One region of the Metabacillus mesotrionivorans genome, then DNA from elsewhere that is predicted to be linked to it. Evidence: riboswitches for the same ligand, from Rfam matches in the RefSeq annotation. Region 1 holds a riboswitch; the other holds the start of a gene.

What was found. A riboswitch is a leader RNA that binds a small molecule or an ion and turns the genes downstream of it on or off. The one in region 1 is predicted to bind thiamine pyrophosphate.
Region 2: it holds a riboswitch for thiamine pyrophosphate, as region 1 does, so the genes downstream of both, tenA (thiaminase II) here and thiT (energy-coupled thiamine transporter ThiT) in region 1, are expected to answer to the same signal.

Annotation. Positions count from the first base shown of each region.
Region 1 is NZ_JBQMFF010000003.1:1,755-9,182, reverse strand. Features, by position in the region: gene ACTSEZ_RS10025 (AMP-binding protein) at 1-474, opposite strand, end outside; gene ACTSEZ_RS10020 (DMT family transporter) at 611-1,513, shown strand; gene ACTSEZ_RS10015 (peptidase MA family metallohydrolase) at 1,559-2,623, opposite strand; gene ACTSEZ_RS10010 (GNAT family N-acetyltransferase) at 2,742-3,263, shown strand; gene ACTSEZ_RS10005 (NAD-dependent epimerase/dehydratase family protein) at 3,281-4,159, shown strand; gene ACTSEZ_RS10000 (hypothetical protein) at 4,606-4,794, opposite strand; gene thiT (energy-coupled thiamine transporter ThiT) at 4,887-5,459, opposite strand; TPP riboswitch at 5,565-5,665, opposite strand; TPP riboswitch at 5,806-5,917, shown strand; gene ACTSEZ_RS09990 (thiamine-binding protein) at 6,010-6,303, shown strand; gene ACTSEZ_RS09985 (ABC transporter permease) at 6,278-7,063, shown strand; gene ACTSEZ_RS09980 (ABC transporter substrate-binding protein) at 7,078-7,428, shown strand, end outside.
Region 2 is NZ_JBQMFF010000001.1:158,704-166,131, reverse strand. Features, by position in the region: gene ACTSEZ_RS00720 (thiamine phosphate synthase) at 1-555, opposite strand, end outside; gene tenA (thiaminase II) at 552-1,238, opposite strand; TPP riboswitch at 1,307-1,415, opposite strand; gene ACTSEZ_RS00710 (monovalent cation:proton antiporter family protein) at 1,498-3,351, opposite strand; gene mgtE (magnesium transporter) at 3,374-4,738, opposite strand; gene ACTSEZ_RS00700 (FtsW/RodA/SpoVE family cell cycle protein) at 5,018-6,193, shown strand; gene prpE (bis(5'-nucleosyl)-tetraphosphatase PrpE) at 6,316-7,059, shown strand.

The DNA.
Region 1 (7,428 bases):
CTCCGGTGCTTCGTTTTGTCCTATGTAAATGAGATTCTTCAAGTAAGGGAGTGCAGGCTGTGAGCTGTTTTCTGAAGAGGTTTCAGTCGTGATGGAGCGGACCAGATCAACGTAAGATGTTCCCTTAAAGCCGTCGATTAAAAAGAGAGCGGCAGAGTCGGACTGCTGCAGCAAATACTTGAGTTCACTGCTTTGATAGCTGGTGTTGACAGTGACAAGCACGGCCCCGATGCGGGCTGATGCAAACTGAAGGAGCAGCCATTCAGGAACATTCGTGGCCCATATGGCAATGTTTTCGCCTTTTTTTACGCCGAGTCCGATTAACGCTTTTGCAAGTTTTGTTGTCTCGCGGTAAAACTCATCATAGGTATAGCGGATGTTTTCTTTTGAATAGACGACCGCATCTCTATTTCCGTATGCAGAAACGGTGTCTTTCAGTAATTGGCCGATGGTTTTGTTTTTGAGTGATTGCATAGGACCTCCCGGAACAATAAAATGGTTACGCTTTCATTATAACTATTTTTTGAAAGTTTTGAAAATAATATTCTGCAAATTGCCGGGTCCGTCATGCAGTATAATGGAGAAGAGTGAATGGTGAAGGAGAAAAAACATGAATAAAACAACTTTATATCCATATATCGCACTGGCTGTGGGGGTTGCGGCTGTTTCAACATCCGCTATTCTTGTCAAACTGACATCTGCTCCTGCGCCGGTTATTGCGTTTTACAGGCTGTTTTTTTCCACGCTGCTTGTTCTGCCTCTTTTTCTGGCAAAATGTCTGCCTCAGCTGAAGACGATGTCACGGAAAGACTGGAGCTATTCCGCCCTGGCCGGAGTGCTTCTTGCCTTTCATTTTATCCTCTGGTTTGAATCTCTGAACTACACGTCTGTGGCAAGCTCGGTTGTTCTCGTAACGCTGCAGCCTCTGTTTGCTTTTATCGGAACGTATTTCTTTTTTAAAGAAAGGGTTTCAGTCAGAGGAGTAATAAGTGCCCTGCTGGCGATTGCCGGCAGTGCCGTCATCAGCTGGGGGGATTTCAGGATCAGCGGCCTCGCTCTATTTGGTGATTTTCTGGCTCTCGCTGCATGCGCGATGGTCACGGCATACCTTCTTTTTGGCCAGGGCGTGAGGAAAAGGCACTCTCTGACGCTTTATACGTTCATCGTATATGCCGTAAGCTCTGTGACACTTCTAATCTACTGTCTGGCTCTGAAGTATCCGCTCAGCGGCTATCCGCAGCAGGACTGGATGTATTTTCTTCTGCTTGCGGCAGTGCCGACCCTGCTTGGGCATTCGCTGTTTAACTGGTCGCTGAAATGGATTTCGACAAATGTCATCTCGGTCGCCATTCTGTTTGAACCTGTGGGCTCAATTATCCTTGCCTATTTCTTTTTGGCGGAAACGGTTCTCCTTACGCAGGTGATTGGCGGCGGAATCATTGTTGCCGGTGTGCTTCTTTTTATGACTGAGAAAAAAACCAAAGCAGAAATTCCTGAAAAACAAGCCGTGTAAAACGGCAAAGAGCACCCGGGCTGTTCCCTGGTGCTCTTTGCATCTTTACTGCTCTTTTAATTTTCTCTCTAACTCTTCATACGTATATCCGGTTTTATTTTTAAGGGCTTCTTCAAAGCTTCCGGCTGCTTTTGTTTCCTTCAGCAGCTGGAGGATCATCTCTTCTCCAAATTCATCAGCAAGCATCTTTACCGCATAATAGCTTTGAGTATAAATGTCTGCGTCCGTGCTTTTCTCAAGGGCATTTGCCCAGTCTCCCGGATTGATGAGATCGTAAAAAGAAACGGTAGTCTGAAGGGGGATAAGCACCTCTTTCCCGTTATACCCGGCATATTCAGCCAGTCCTTCATTAAACCAGATCGGGATTTTGTAAGGCTCAATGCCAAGCTTCTCAAGTTTCTTTTCTAAATAATAATGAGAATACTCGTGGTAAAACGTTTCAATCACAACAGGAGATGAGGCATTGTATTCATCGGGAATGACAACTGCCATCGTTTTTTTGTTGTGGTCGTAAAATCCCATATAATCAAGATAATCAAGCTCGTGCAGAGAATCAGGCGATTCGTCTAAAAGAAGAAGGTCTATAGGCTGATCCTCGATTTCGCCGAGCAGACGCCTGCTTATTTCTCTTGCCTGTTTAAATTCGTTTTCTGCCAGTTCAAGATCCTTTTTCTTAAGTGACGGATAAAAAACGGTCATATGTGAGATTGTTTTCGTCATTGCCTGGTCTTTGTAATCTTCGTATGGATCAACCGGAAGAAAGGCATTGACCTGGAATTCGAATTTTTCACGCGGGCTGATGCTCTGGTAATTCACATGAGTGGTCATGATGTTCATCAGCACAACGAAAAACAGCGTAATGATCAGGCCGATGCTTGTTGCCGAAAGGGCGATCGTTCCTGACAGCCCTCTGAAAAAAAGAAGATTACGTTCTTTGCTGTGAATCATTTCGTATACGGAATAGATAAAAAGGCCAAGGAGAAGCAGGCATATGATTGTGCCGGAAATAACAGACGCCGGGATATTTAAAAAGAGAAATAAAATGTAAAAGACGGCGGTAAAGTACACGATATAAAAAATGGACAGGGCGGCATGAAGTACGATTTTCACGGTAAGCCTCCAATTGATTAAGTCTAATAAACTTATTCTCTGCAAAAAAAGAAACTCCTTTTGAAACAGGGTTTTTATTGAAAGTTGTCGAATTTTAGTCAGCAAGGAGTGTTGAAAAATGAAGGTACTGATCAGAAAAGCTGCCAGAGAAGATGCAAAGCAAATTGCCATTGTACACGTTGACAGCTGGCGGACAACGTATAAGGGAATCGTAGCAGATTCATTTTTAAAAAATATGACTTACGAAAGCAAAGAGAAAATCTGGTGCAGGATAAATCCGGATACTGTGTTCGTTGCAGAAGATGAAGAGGGGAAAATTGTCGGGTTTGCGGGATTTGGTCCGTCCAGGTCTCAGGAATACGGCTATGACGGCGAATTATACGCCATCTATCTTCTGAAAGAAGCACAAGGCTCAGGTGTTGGTAAGTGCCTGGTTCGTGCGGCAGCAGAGGAGCTGATAAAGTTGAACTATCAATCGATGATGCTGTGGGTGATGAATGACAACCCGTCGAAGGGGTTCTATGAACGGTACTCTCCTGAAAAAGTGGGAGAGGATACGTACGAGATTGAAGGCACCGATCATCCGGAGACAGCATTCGGCTGGAATCTGAAGGAATTGTCAGCGCGGCTGAATACATAAAAGGAGATGAAACTGCATTGAAAACCGCGTTAATACTTGGAGGCACACAGTTTTTTGGGAAGAGACTTGTTCATAAGCTGCTCGAGGACGGAGTGATTGTGACGGTTGCAACAAGAGGAAGAACCCGGGATGATTTTGGAGACGGGGTTGAGCGTCTTGTCATTGACCGGGAAAAGAAAGAATCAATGACCCGGGCTTTTGAAGGAAGGCAATGGGACACTGTCTATGATCAATCCTGTTTCTCGCCGCTTGAAGCCAAAACGGCTTATGAAGCGCTTGAGGGTAAAATAGGCCATTATATCTTTACATCAACAATGGCTGTCTATGAATTTGGCAAAGAGCGAAAGGAAACGGATTTTGACCCGCTCTTGTTCGAACCGACCTTTAAACACCGTAAAGAATATGGGGGAATGGCCGGTTATCAGGAGGCAAAGCGCGGTGCCGAAGCGTATTTGTTCCAGAATGCGAAAGTGCCTGTTGCGGCTGTCAGGCCTGCTCTGGTCATCGGAACAGATGATTACACCGAGCGCTTCTTATTTCATGTAGACAAAGTGAAAAAGGAAGAGCCCATTGGCGCGAAAAATGACAATGTTTCTTTCAGCTTCACTTCATCTGAAGATGCTGCAGGTTTTCTATTTCATGCAGGAAAAGAAAGGCTGACAGGAGCGTATAATATAGCGTTTGAAGACAATTTCTCCCTGAGAGAACTGATCGGCAGGATTGAGAGAGCTGCAGACAAACCCGCAGTCATTACAGGGGAAGTGACAAAAGAAAACGCGTCCCCGTACGGTCTTCCGGGTGACTGGACGCTGGATGTGACAAAAGCACAAATGACAGGATATTCTTTTGGAAACATGAACGACTATGTTGAGAGTTTAATAGAAAACCTGCTGTAAACTCCCGCGGGAGTCTCTGTGAAGCAGGGACTCTTAATAAGCCTCCGTAGCTCTAGAAGGGAAGAGCGCCGGAAACAGTAGAACCGGGTCGCAAGGCAAAGGTTTCAGAAGCACCGAAAAGCAGCTATGCTGAGGCAGGCGGAATTCCTGCCGGTGAAAATCCGTAGGGAAGCGTGTTCCCCTTAGCCTATGCTTACGAAAGGAGTGCGGGTTCGAATCCCGCCGGAGGCATAAAAAAAGATCCGGCAGACATCTGCCGGGTTCTACTTTTTGTTAAGGGAATTATAAAAAATAAAAGGCCGTTGATAACATAACAAAGTTATCATCGGCAAGCGGAAGCGCCTAGATCCTCTGTCAGAACAAATCCGTCAAAAAAGTCAAAACCGGACTTTTCCGCCGGATTCTTATCTGCCTATCGGAGCGGGCCTTGGCGCTTGCGCTTTTGTTCAGATTTGCTGGTTAAAAACCGCTGCAAAATAGGCAAAAACAAATCCGAGCGGAAATGAAAAAACAACGGACCATCCTCTGACAGGGCCATCTTCGCCGCTGATCCGCAGCGCTTCAAAGTAGCCATACAAAAAATGACAGATGGATAGAAAAAAAGCAATCAGCATGAGGGAGTATGTGAGATTCATTTCATGGCCTCCATTAGGAAATCTATTACTATTAATACATGCTGAAAAAGAAGAGATTATGATAAAAAGCACCGGATTTCCAGTGCTTTTCTCTATTTTCTATTTACTATCAGCGCTTTTGAAGTCAGCAGCATCAGCACAAGAATGATCGTACAGATGATAAATGTCGGAATCATGTAGGATGCATTGTACCCTGCTGAATAGAGAAGCACCGGCTGATCTCCAGCAAACTCAGCGAAAAAGACGGCGCCTGCGAGTGTATGGGCTGCAAATCTCAGGAAGCTTCCAAGGAAAGCGGCAAGTGTGACATAAAGGATCAGGCGCCCTTTGTTTAAACGATGAAGTGAGTTCTGAATCTGTTTATAAAAAATACCTCCGGCCCCAACTACTGTAAAGGCGGCAAAGTAATCTAGAAAACCCTGTACAGGATGGACAATGGTCGTATAGCCCATGACCGTCTGCAGAAGGCCGAGGAGAAAGCCTGTCAGCAGTCCGCCTTTTAGACCGTGGCGAAATCCCATGATCAGTACGGGCACCATTGCAAGTGAAATTGAACCTCCCTGCGGCATTTTGCCAATAAAGCTTGTTGCTAAATCCAAAAGGAAGGCAATTGCAGCAAGAATCGCTGCTTCTAATAAAAAAACCAGGCGCTTATTTGTTTGCACGATTTTACCCCTTTTCGGCATTCGACCGGGGCCTTTTCTCCATGAAAAAAAGCAATGCGGGGAATGTCGGATGGTTTCCACGCACTGCTTTGGTTGGGTTATCACTTGAATCCATCGCCACATCCCTACGTAAGCTTTAACTTAACAGGTTCAACGGGTCAGAACATAACGTTCACTCTCAGCCGGCGGCTCCCCAAGTGGTCAAATGCGATATATGATTTAGACACTACTATACAGGAAACTGCAAAATTCGACAAGCCTAAATTCTATTTTTTTTCAGAAAATAGCGGAAAGTGTTTTCCTTTCTTTACAAGTCCTGTAAAACTTGCTATAGTTTCCATGAATCTTATAGAAGCGGGGGAGCTGAGTGAACTCGGCTGAGAGGATACTGATTCTTGTATCGACCCTTTAACCTGATCTGGGTAATGCCAGCGGAGGGATACAGGAAAAGAGTCTATTTTCCATGAACTTTGCGAATGCTTAAGGCTGCCCTAACCGGCAGCCTTTTTTGCGTTTTCTAAGAGATTCACAGAAAGAAAAGGAGGAATTAATCATGTCCAGTGTAAATCTAGCATTTCAGGTACTTCCGAAATCAGCAGACGGGAATACATACGAGATTGTCGACAAAGCCATCGAAGTGGTGCAGCAGTCGGGTGTCAAATATGAAGTTGGCGCGATGGAGACCGTTATGGAAGGTGAGCTCAATCATCTGCTTGAAATTGTCAAACAGGCTCAGGATGCCTGTATCGCTGCAGGTGCAAGCGAAGTGATGACGCATATGAAGATTCATTATCGCCCTGCTGAAGGAGTAACTATGGATGAAAAACTCCAGAAATATCGCTGAATCTTTACCTGGAATGGCGCTGCCGGCAGGAGTTCTGACTGTTTTACTTTTCATGTGGGAAATGGCTGTCGCGCTTTTTGAAATTGAGAAGTGGATCCTGCCGAAGCCAACAGACATTTTTCTTACATTGTTTGAAATGAGAGGAACGCTCGGTGTGCATATCCTTCAGACGCTTTCTGAGGCATTGCTTGGACTTTTAATTGCGGCAGCTGCAGGTGTGGCCATTGCTGTTTTAATCGACCAGTCCAAATGGATTAGAAGTGCTGTGGAACCGCTGCTCGTTCTTTCGCAGACAATTCCGATTATTGCTCTGGCACCGCTTTTGATTATCTGGTTTGGCTTTGGAATGCTGCCGAAGGTTATTGTAACAGCGCTAGTCTGTTTTTTCCCGATTGCTATTAATCTGGCAGACGGATTCAGCCAGGCTGACAGGGATATGGTCAAGCTGATGAAAACAATGGGAGCCGGTAAGCGCCAGCTCTTTCTTAAATTAAAGCTGCCCGCTTCTATGCCGTATTTTTTTTCCGGTTTGAAAATTGCGGGAACATACAGCGTGATGGGGGCGGTAATCGGTGAATGGCTGGGGGCAAGCAAAGGTCTTGGGGTTATACTCACCAGATCCTCGCAGTCTTTTCTAACAGAAAAGGTATTTGCAGTGATCATTGTTATTGTTGCACTAAGTCTCTTAATCTTTGCTGCCATTGAACTGCTGGCAAGATTGGCAATGCCCTGGAAGTACAAAGCGCACAAGCAAAACTGATATGGAGGAATTCAATGAAAAATCTGCGGAAAATTCTCGTCACAGTATTCAGTGCATCCATTTTGATGACAGGATGCGGTTCAGCTGAGAACGCCTCAACTGAAGAAACAAAAAAAGTAAAGGTCATGCTGGATTGGTTTCCAAACACAAATCATACAGGTATTTATGCTGCTAAAGAGAAAGGCTTCTATAAGGAAGCGGGACTGGACGTTGAAATTGTAGAACCGGGTGAGGGAGTAAGCGCAGACCAAATTCTTGCATCGGGCGAGATTGATTTTGCAGTCAGCCACCAGGAAAATATCACGCATGCACGATCTGCCGGCCTGCCGGTCGTTTCAATTGCAGCTATTATTCAGGAAAATACA
Region 2 (7,428 bases), on a different contig from region 1:
GGGTTTGTCTGCTGAAAACACATAAGACATGGCTGCTGCACCTGCGATTTTCAGCTTTTTCAGTTCCGGCAGCACACCAGGAGTGATTCCTCCAATTGCATAGACAGGGATGGATACAGATTCACAGACTGTTTGAAGAAAAGAAATTCCTTTCGGCTCAAGACCGTTTTTTGAATTTGTCTGAAAAACATGTCCGGCAATCAGCCAGTCTGCTCCTTCTTTCTCCCTCTGGATTGCCTCTTTTGCTGAATGAACCGAACATCCTGCCCCGAGGTAAGGGTAGTGCTCTTTAACAAACTTCACAGGCAGTCCATGTGACGGAAGCTGGACTTTTGCCAGTCCTGAACGCACCGCTGCATCCACGCTGCCGTTCATGATCAGTTTTGATTTTGGAACCCCGCTGCGCGCAAGAAGCTCAACTAGTTCCACCAGGTCTTCTGCTGACTTGTCTTTCTCTCTTATGTGGATGGCATCCGCAAATTTATGTACGTCTGTGATGATGGAAACCAGTGATTCTGCAGAATGCCTTCCATCCGTTACAAAATGAAGCTTCACTTTTGAAGCTGCAGCGAGTCTGCACGTCCCCACGCTTCGAGATTTTCAGCCATATCCCAAAAGCGGTATTCATACATGGAGCTGATCAGGAAATGTTCTTTCATCATCATGCGCTCATGCGCGCTTGCTTTTTCAGCCAGTTCATCAAAACGGTTCACCTGTTCAAGGACAAGCTCTTTAAACCAGTCGCCATGATAGGTCTCAATCCATTTTTCATAGACGGCATCATCAGGCTCACAATCCTTCAGACGCTCTCCCACTTCGTAATAAAGCCAGTAGCACGGCAGCAGCGCAGCTATGATTTCACCGAGATTTCCGGTCGCGACTGCGCGGTACATATGAGACGTATAAGCATAAGCTGTCGGCGCCGGCTTAAATTCCGCGCGTTCTTTTTCCGTAATTCCGAGCATTTTGGAAAACTGCTGATGAAGGGAAAGCTCTGCCTCATAGGTTCCCTGAGAATGAACGGACATTCTGAACGTCGTATGCAGATCCGGGGCCATTGCACCGGCAAACGCCTGCACTTTTGCAAAGTGGGTCAAGTAATACGAATCCTGCATCACATAAAATTTGAACTTTTCCTTTGAAAGTGTTCCATCACCGATTCCTTTTACAAAGGGATGGTGAAAGCTCCCTTCCCACCACTCGTTTGCGTACTCCCTGCATTCTTTTGAAAATAGCATGACGTTTCCTCCATTTCTTTTTAAAACAGCAAAAAACCACTTTTCGCATAGAAAAGTGGTGTATGAAATAGACCCTTACACCACTTCCCTACGCTGGTGTTAACCAGATCAGGTTCTGAGGGTCTCGGTGGCAAACTCCGATCTCAGCCCTTCTGAAGGGCTCCCCTAGCGGTTTATCGTATAAAATTTTCTGAATGTTTTACATGCCCATCATACCACGATAAAAATATCTTTCAAGGCTTTTTCAAGAAATTTCCGCTTAATTTTTGTGAAACTCAAGCTCCTGCTTCAGTTCATCGATATACTCGGATGATCCCGTCAAAATCAGAAGATCTCCCCGTTTCAGCTCCGTATCGCCGTGAGGAACAATCGACTCATTCTCCCGGAAAATCCGGACAAAAATGACGTCTCCCGTAAACGGGAAGCTCCTGAGGACCATGCCGTCGTAACGTCTGTTGTTCATTTTGATCTGATACAGGGCAGATTCGCTGTGCGTCAGGATTTTCATGATGCCCGGCGCTTCGATCAGGGCTCTGAGCAGCGTTTTGGTCGAGAGCAGAACAGAGAACACATCAATATTTTTTGCTTTCAGCTGCTCATCAAGCAGGGGCGAAGCAATACTTGCAATGACCCTGTCGACTTCAAGCTCTTTTGCCATCAGGGCTATTTCCGCATTCGCATCCTCATCGCCTGTTGCTGCAATCAGAATATCCGATTCAAATACCCCTTTTTCCTGAAGCGTCTCAATCGAATAATCTTCAACCTCTTCGATTTGAAAAAGAGATTCGGCAATCTGCTGTTCGTTTTTATCAACATGCGTATGATAGATGATTGTTTCATACAGATTCGGATTCAGTTCTCTTGTAACAGGCAGCGTCATTTGATTGGCTCCTATGAACGCAACCTTCAGTCTTTTCTTTGAACCGAGCTTTTCCGGGAAAAGCTTTTTAAATCCAATCGGCGTAAAGATGCTTGTCAGAACGGCCGTCAAAATGAGCGCCCCGGACATCTGCGAGTCAATGACATTCACCCGTTCTCCAATCGTCGCTGCGGCGATAACAAGCGACAATGTGGATGTAAGCAAAAATCCAGCAGCAAGCGTTGTTTTCGTATCGTACCATCTTTTTAAAAGATAAATCGGCAAAATTTTTGAAATCAGCAGCGCGATAAACAGCAGCGGAATCAGCATCAGAATTTTAGGGTCTTTAAACAGCGACCAAATATCAAGGTCCACTCCAACCATGACAAAGAATATCGGAATCAGAAAGCCGTACCCGAACGAATCCATTTTCTGAACCATTTCCTTGTTCGGGGAAAGAAGAGATACGAGCACGCCTGCTAAAAAGGCACCGAGAATATTTTCTGCACCGATCGTTTCTGAAAGCGCAACAAGCACAATAATCAGCGTAAAAACAGCTCTTGTCCCAATTTGAATCGTGCCTTTAGAAAGCGTCTCGATAAACGATCTGCTCTGAAAGGTTTTGCCGATAAAATAAAGGGCAACACCCGCTCCGAACAAAATGAGCATCAGCCACATATTCGTATTTTCCCCGCCATAAATCGACGCAAAAACAGCCAGCAGAATCATCGTCACCAAATCGGCTATGACGGCGACAAGAAGAATAATCTGCCCGATGTTCGACTTCATGATGCCTGCATCTTTAAGCGTCGGCACGACCACCCCGAGTGAGATGGTCGAGATGATCAGCGTCATCAGGAACGCATTTTCAATAAATCCGATCAGAACAAACAGGTAAGAGAGCAGCAGGGAAAGAATAAAAATGCCGACAAAAACAAGAAAAGAGACAAGGAACGTATTCGGCGCCTCTTTTCCCGATGGCAGCACTTCTTTTTTCCTGCCCCCGATAAATGCTGTGAAATCAATTTCAAGACCGCTCAGAAACATGAGAAAAATAAATCCGAGCATAGACAGCGTTTCGAGCCACATATCCTGCTGAACAAGGTCAAACCCGCTTTTGCCGATCACAATACCCATAATTATCTCTGCTACGACGACCGGCATCACTTTTATTTTGAAGCGGTGCAGTATGAGCGGAGTGATAAAAGCTGCGAGCAGGACAATAACAAGTGATGAAAAAGAAGCTCCGTGCAAGGTTTTTCCCTCATTTCTGTAGTTAGATTAAGTACTGCATAAACATAGTGGCCATTCCAAAATAAATAAGGATGGAAATAATGTCATTAATCGTTGTAATAAACGGACCGGATGCAACGGCCGGGTCGACCTTCAGCCTGTGCATGATAAGAGGCACAAACGCTCCGGCAATTGTCGCGACAGTCAGCGTGGCAAGAATGGATACTCCGACAAGCAGACCAAGATACAGATCCTGTTTCCAAAAATACACGACGCCCGTTACAAGAACTCCGCAGACAGCACCATTAATTAAGCCGGTTCCCGCTTCACGGGCAATGATTTTGAAGTTTCCGCCTTCTTCATCCCCCATGGCAATTCGGCGGACGGCAACTGCCAGTGCCTGCGTGCCTGTATTTCCGGCCATGCCGGCAATTAATGGAATGAAGACTGCAAGAATTGCTACCTTATCAAGAGTTTCTTCAAACTGCCCAATCAGATTCGCCGTCAGCATCCCGAGAAATAAAAGAATCACGAGCCATGGCAGTCTTTTTTTAGCAGCGGAAAGAGGACCTCTGTCAATAGAGTCCACATCCGAAACCCCTGCGAGCTTGGAATAGTCATCTGAAGCTTCTTCATCAATAACGTCCACGATATCATCAACCGTAATAATTCCAAGAAGGTGATTTTGAAAATCAACAACCGGCAGCGCAAGAAAGTTGTAATCCCGCATTTTCCGGGCAACTTCTTCCTGGTCTTCCCCAACACTGACGGAAAACACACGCTCGCTCATGATTTCGCCGATCATCACATCATCGTCACTGACTATTAAATCTCGGAGAGAAATAACTCCCGCCAGATGCTTATCTTCATCAATGACATACAGATAATAGATGGTTTCAGCATCAGGAGCCTCATGCTTAAGGATATGCATCGCCGATTTGACGGTTTGATTCGCCTGAATCGCGATAAATTCCGTCGTCATGATACTCCCTGCTGTAAACTCTTCATAATGAAGGAGCTCGCGGATTTCCTTCGCTGCTTCATCGTCCATAATGGTCAGGTAGCTTGCAACCTGATCTTTGTTGAGCTCATTCAGAACATCTACCGCATCATCCGCATACATGTGCTCAAGCATTTGCGAAGCAAACCTTGGATCCATTTCTGACAGATACATTTCGTAGTTGTATTCTTCATCTTCGATATTTTCAAACAGGGCAGCCATCTCTTCGGGAGACAAATACTGATAGACCCTTGAACGCTCTTCCTGTTGGAGCTTTACGAACATTTTTGCCTGGTCATATGGATGCTGCTCCAAAAACAGCGAGCGAAAACCGTCAAAGTCTTCATTCTCCAATGCAGTCATAAGCGTTTCTGTCTCAATGACAACTTTTTCTTTTTCTTCTGACATAAAGAATCTCCTCCTCTCCCTGTCTCTAAATTACCGGGAAATCAAAATGTCATGAAATTGTGATACAAATCGTCTATTCGCTGTGAACATGCGCCGGTACGGCATTCTGCAGTCTTCACAACCGTTTTTTCATTGTGATAAGGTATCATGTTTTTGACTGATTTACAAATGAATCCTTTGCAAAACCGTCAATTTTCGCTAAGATTGTAAAAGATGATTTTCGCTTGCAAGCTAAGCACAAACCATATAATGACTGAAAGTACAAGAAAGGGATCCCGTATGAACACAGATAAATCCCCACAGCAGCAATTGGATTACACGCTGATTTTTATTATGTTTTTAATGGCACTGACCAGTGCCATCGCCATAAGCAGTGCCCAGCCTACTTTACCCGAAAAATTGCAGAATATAAACTTTGCGTTTCTGCAGCTCAGATGGTACATCATCGGTATTATCGCCGTTATTGGAACGATGATTATCGACTTTGACCGCTTCAAGCAGCTCTCATGGTATTTATATGGATTCGGGATGCTTTTGCTCATCGGCCTTGAAATTCTTCCGCCGCCGATTGTAGAGCCGATCAAAGGCGCGACAAGCTGGTACACACTGCCCGGAATCGGAAACTTCCAGCCTTCTGAATTAATGAAGATCTTCATGATTATTGTGCTCAGCAGAATTATAGCAGATCACAGGGAGAAATACGCAACCAATACTGTGAGAGACGACTTGCTCCTATTAGGTAAAGTATTTGCAGCAGCCGCACCTCCCATACTCCTGCTGATGAGACAGCCGGATACAGGGATGACGATGGTTTTTTGCGCCATCATCGGATCACTGATCCTCGTCTCTGGCGTGAAATGGAAAATCATTCTCGGCTTCGTTTTTTCAGGTGCTGCCGTTTTTGCCATGGGAGTCGGCATCTATTTTGCCTTCCCGAGCTTTTTCAACACGTATATTCTTGATACGAACTCATACAAGCTGGACCGGATTTACGGCTGGCTGAACCCTTATGAATACTCAAACGATATCGGATTTCAGCTGATTAAATCGCTCCTTGCCATCGGCTCCGGTGAATTATACGGCAAAGGCTATCAGCAGCTGGAAGTATACCTGCCTGAAGGACATACGGACTTCATCTTTGCGATTATCAGTGAACAGTTCGGCTTCATCGGCGGAAGTATTGTCATATCCCTGTTTTTCCTTCTGATCTACCGGATGGTTCACATCGCACTTGAAAGCAACGACCCGTTCGGCAGCTTTCTTTGCACGGGCGTAATCGGCATGATCACATTCCAGGTTTTCCAGAATGTCGGCATGACCGTCGGCCTCCTGCCGATTACAGGACTTCCGCTCCCGTTCATCAGCTACGGGGGAAGCTCGCTTGCCACTTATATGATTGCTATTGGAATTGTGCTGAATGTCCGGTCTAGAACGAGAAAGTATATGTTTGATTAACCCGCTTGCATGAGCGGGTTTTTCTTTATTGTGGGATGCAATTGTGTATTTAATGAAAGAATAAAGCCAGATGCTTTTTTTTGCTAAGATGAAGAAAAGAGAAGAGTAAGGAAGTGTTAGGTGTGAAGCTCGATATTATCGGAGATATACACGGATGTTTTGATGAGTTTAAAAGCTTGACGGAAATGCTTGGGTACGACTGGGCCGGCGGATTTCCGCTCCACCCTGACCGGAAGCTTGCGTTTGTAGGCGATCTTGCTGACAGAGGACCAAAATCGCTTAAGGTTATTGAAACCGTTGTGGCTTTAATAGAGAATCATGCAGCCTATTATGTGCCCGGCAACCACTGCAATAAATTGTACCGTTACATGCTCGGGAACAAAGTCCAGGTCGCCCACGGACTTGAAACTACAGCAGCAGAGCTTGAGGCCCTGGAAGAAGAAGAACGAAAACAGATCTATGCAGGCTTCATGAACCTGTACGAACAGGCTCCTCTCTATCAGGTGCTGGACGGCGGTGCACTGGTCATTGCCCACGCCGGGATCCGGGCAGATTACATAGGAAAAACGAATAAAAAGGTCAAAGAATTTGTTCTGTACGGAGATATTACGGGCCAAACGAATCCGGACGGCACCCCTGTCAGACGAGACTGGGCAAAGCTGTACCGCGGAAAACCCTTTATCGTATACGGACATACGCCGGTGCGCAAAGCCAGATTCGTCGGGAACACAGTCAACATTGACACCGGAGCAGTATTCGGCGGAATGCTGACAGCCCTCAGGTACCCGGAAAAAGAGACTGTGACTGTGCCCTCTTCCATGCCTTACGTTGAAACACGTTTCAGGGAGCTGGACGGGGCGGAGTGAGGGGATGAAGGTGGAGGTAATTGTTGTGAAAGGGTATCATTTCTATGAAAATGGTGCCCTTTATTTTGGAAGGTGCGGATTTACAGGGTTTCGTATTGGTGTAATGGTGTCTTATATTTTTGCGGGAATCTTTTATAGGGCAGCGTTTTAGGGTTTTGCTGCCCTATATTTCTGAGGGAGCTATTTATAGGTTTGCATTTTCATGTTTTACTTCCCTATATTACGGATGGCGCATTTTATAGGGTTGCATTTTCATGTTTTACTGCCCTATATTTCGGAGAGTGCTTTTCATAGGGTTGCATTTCAGCAATCCAAACTCTTTTCAGGCACACTAACTACCTCTTTTTCTAGCAAGATCTTGGGCATTTC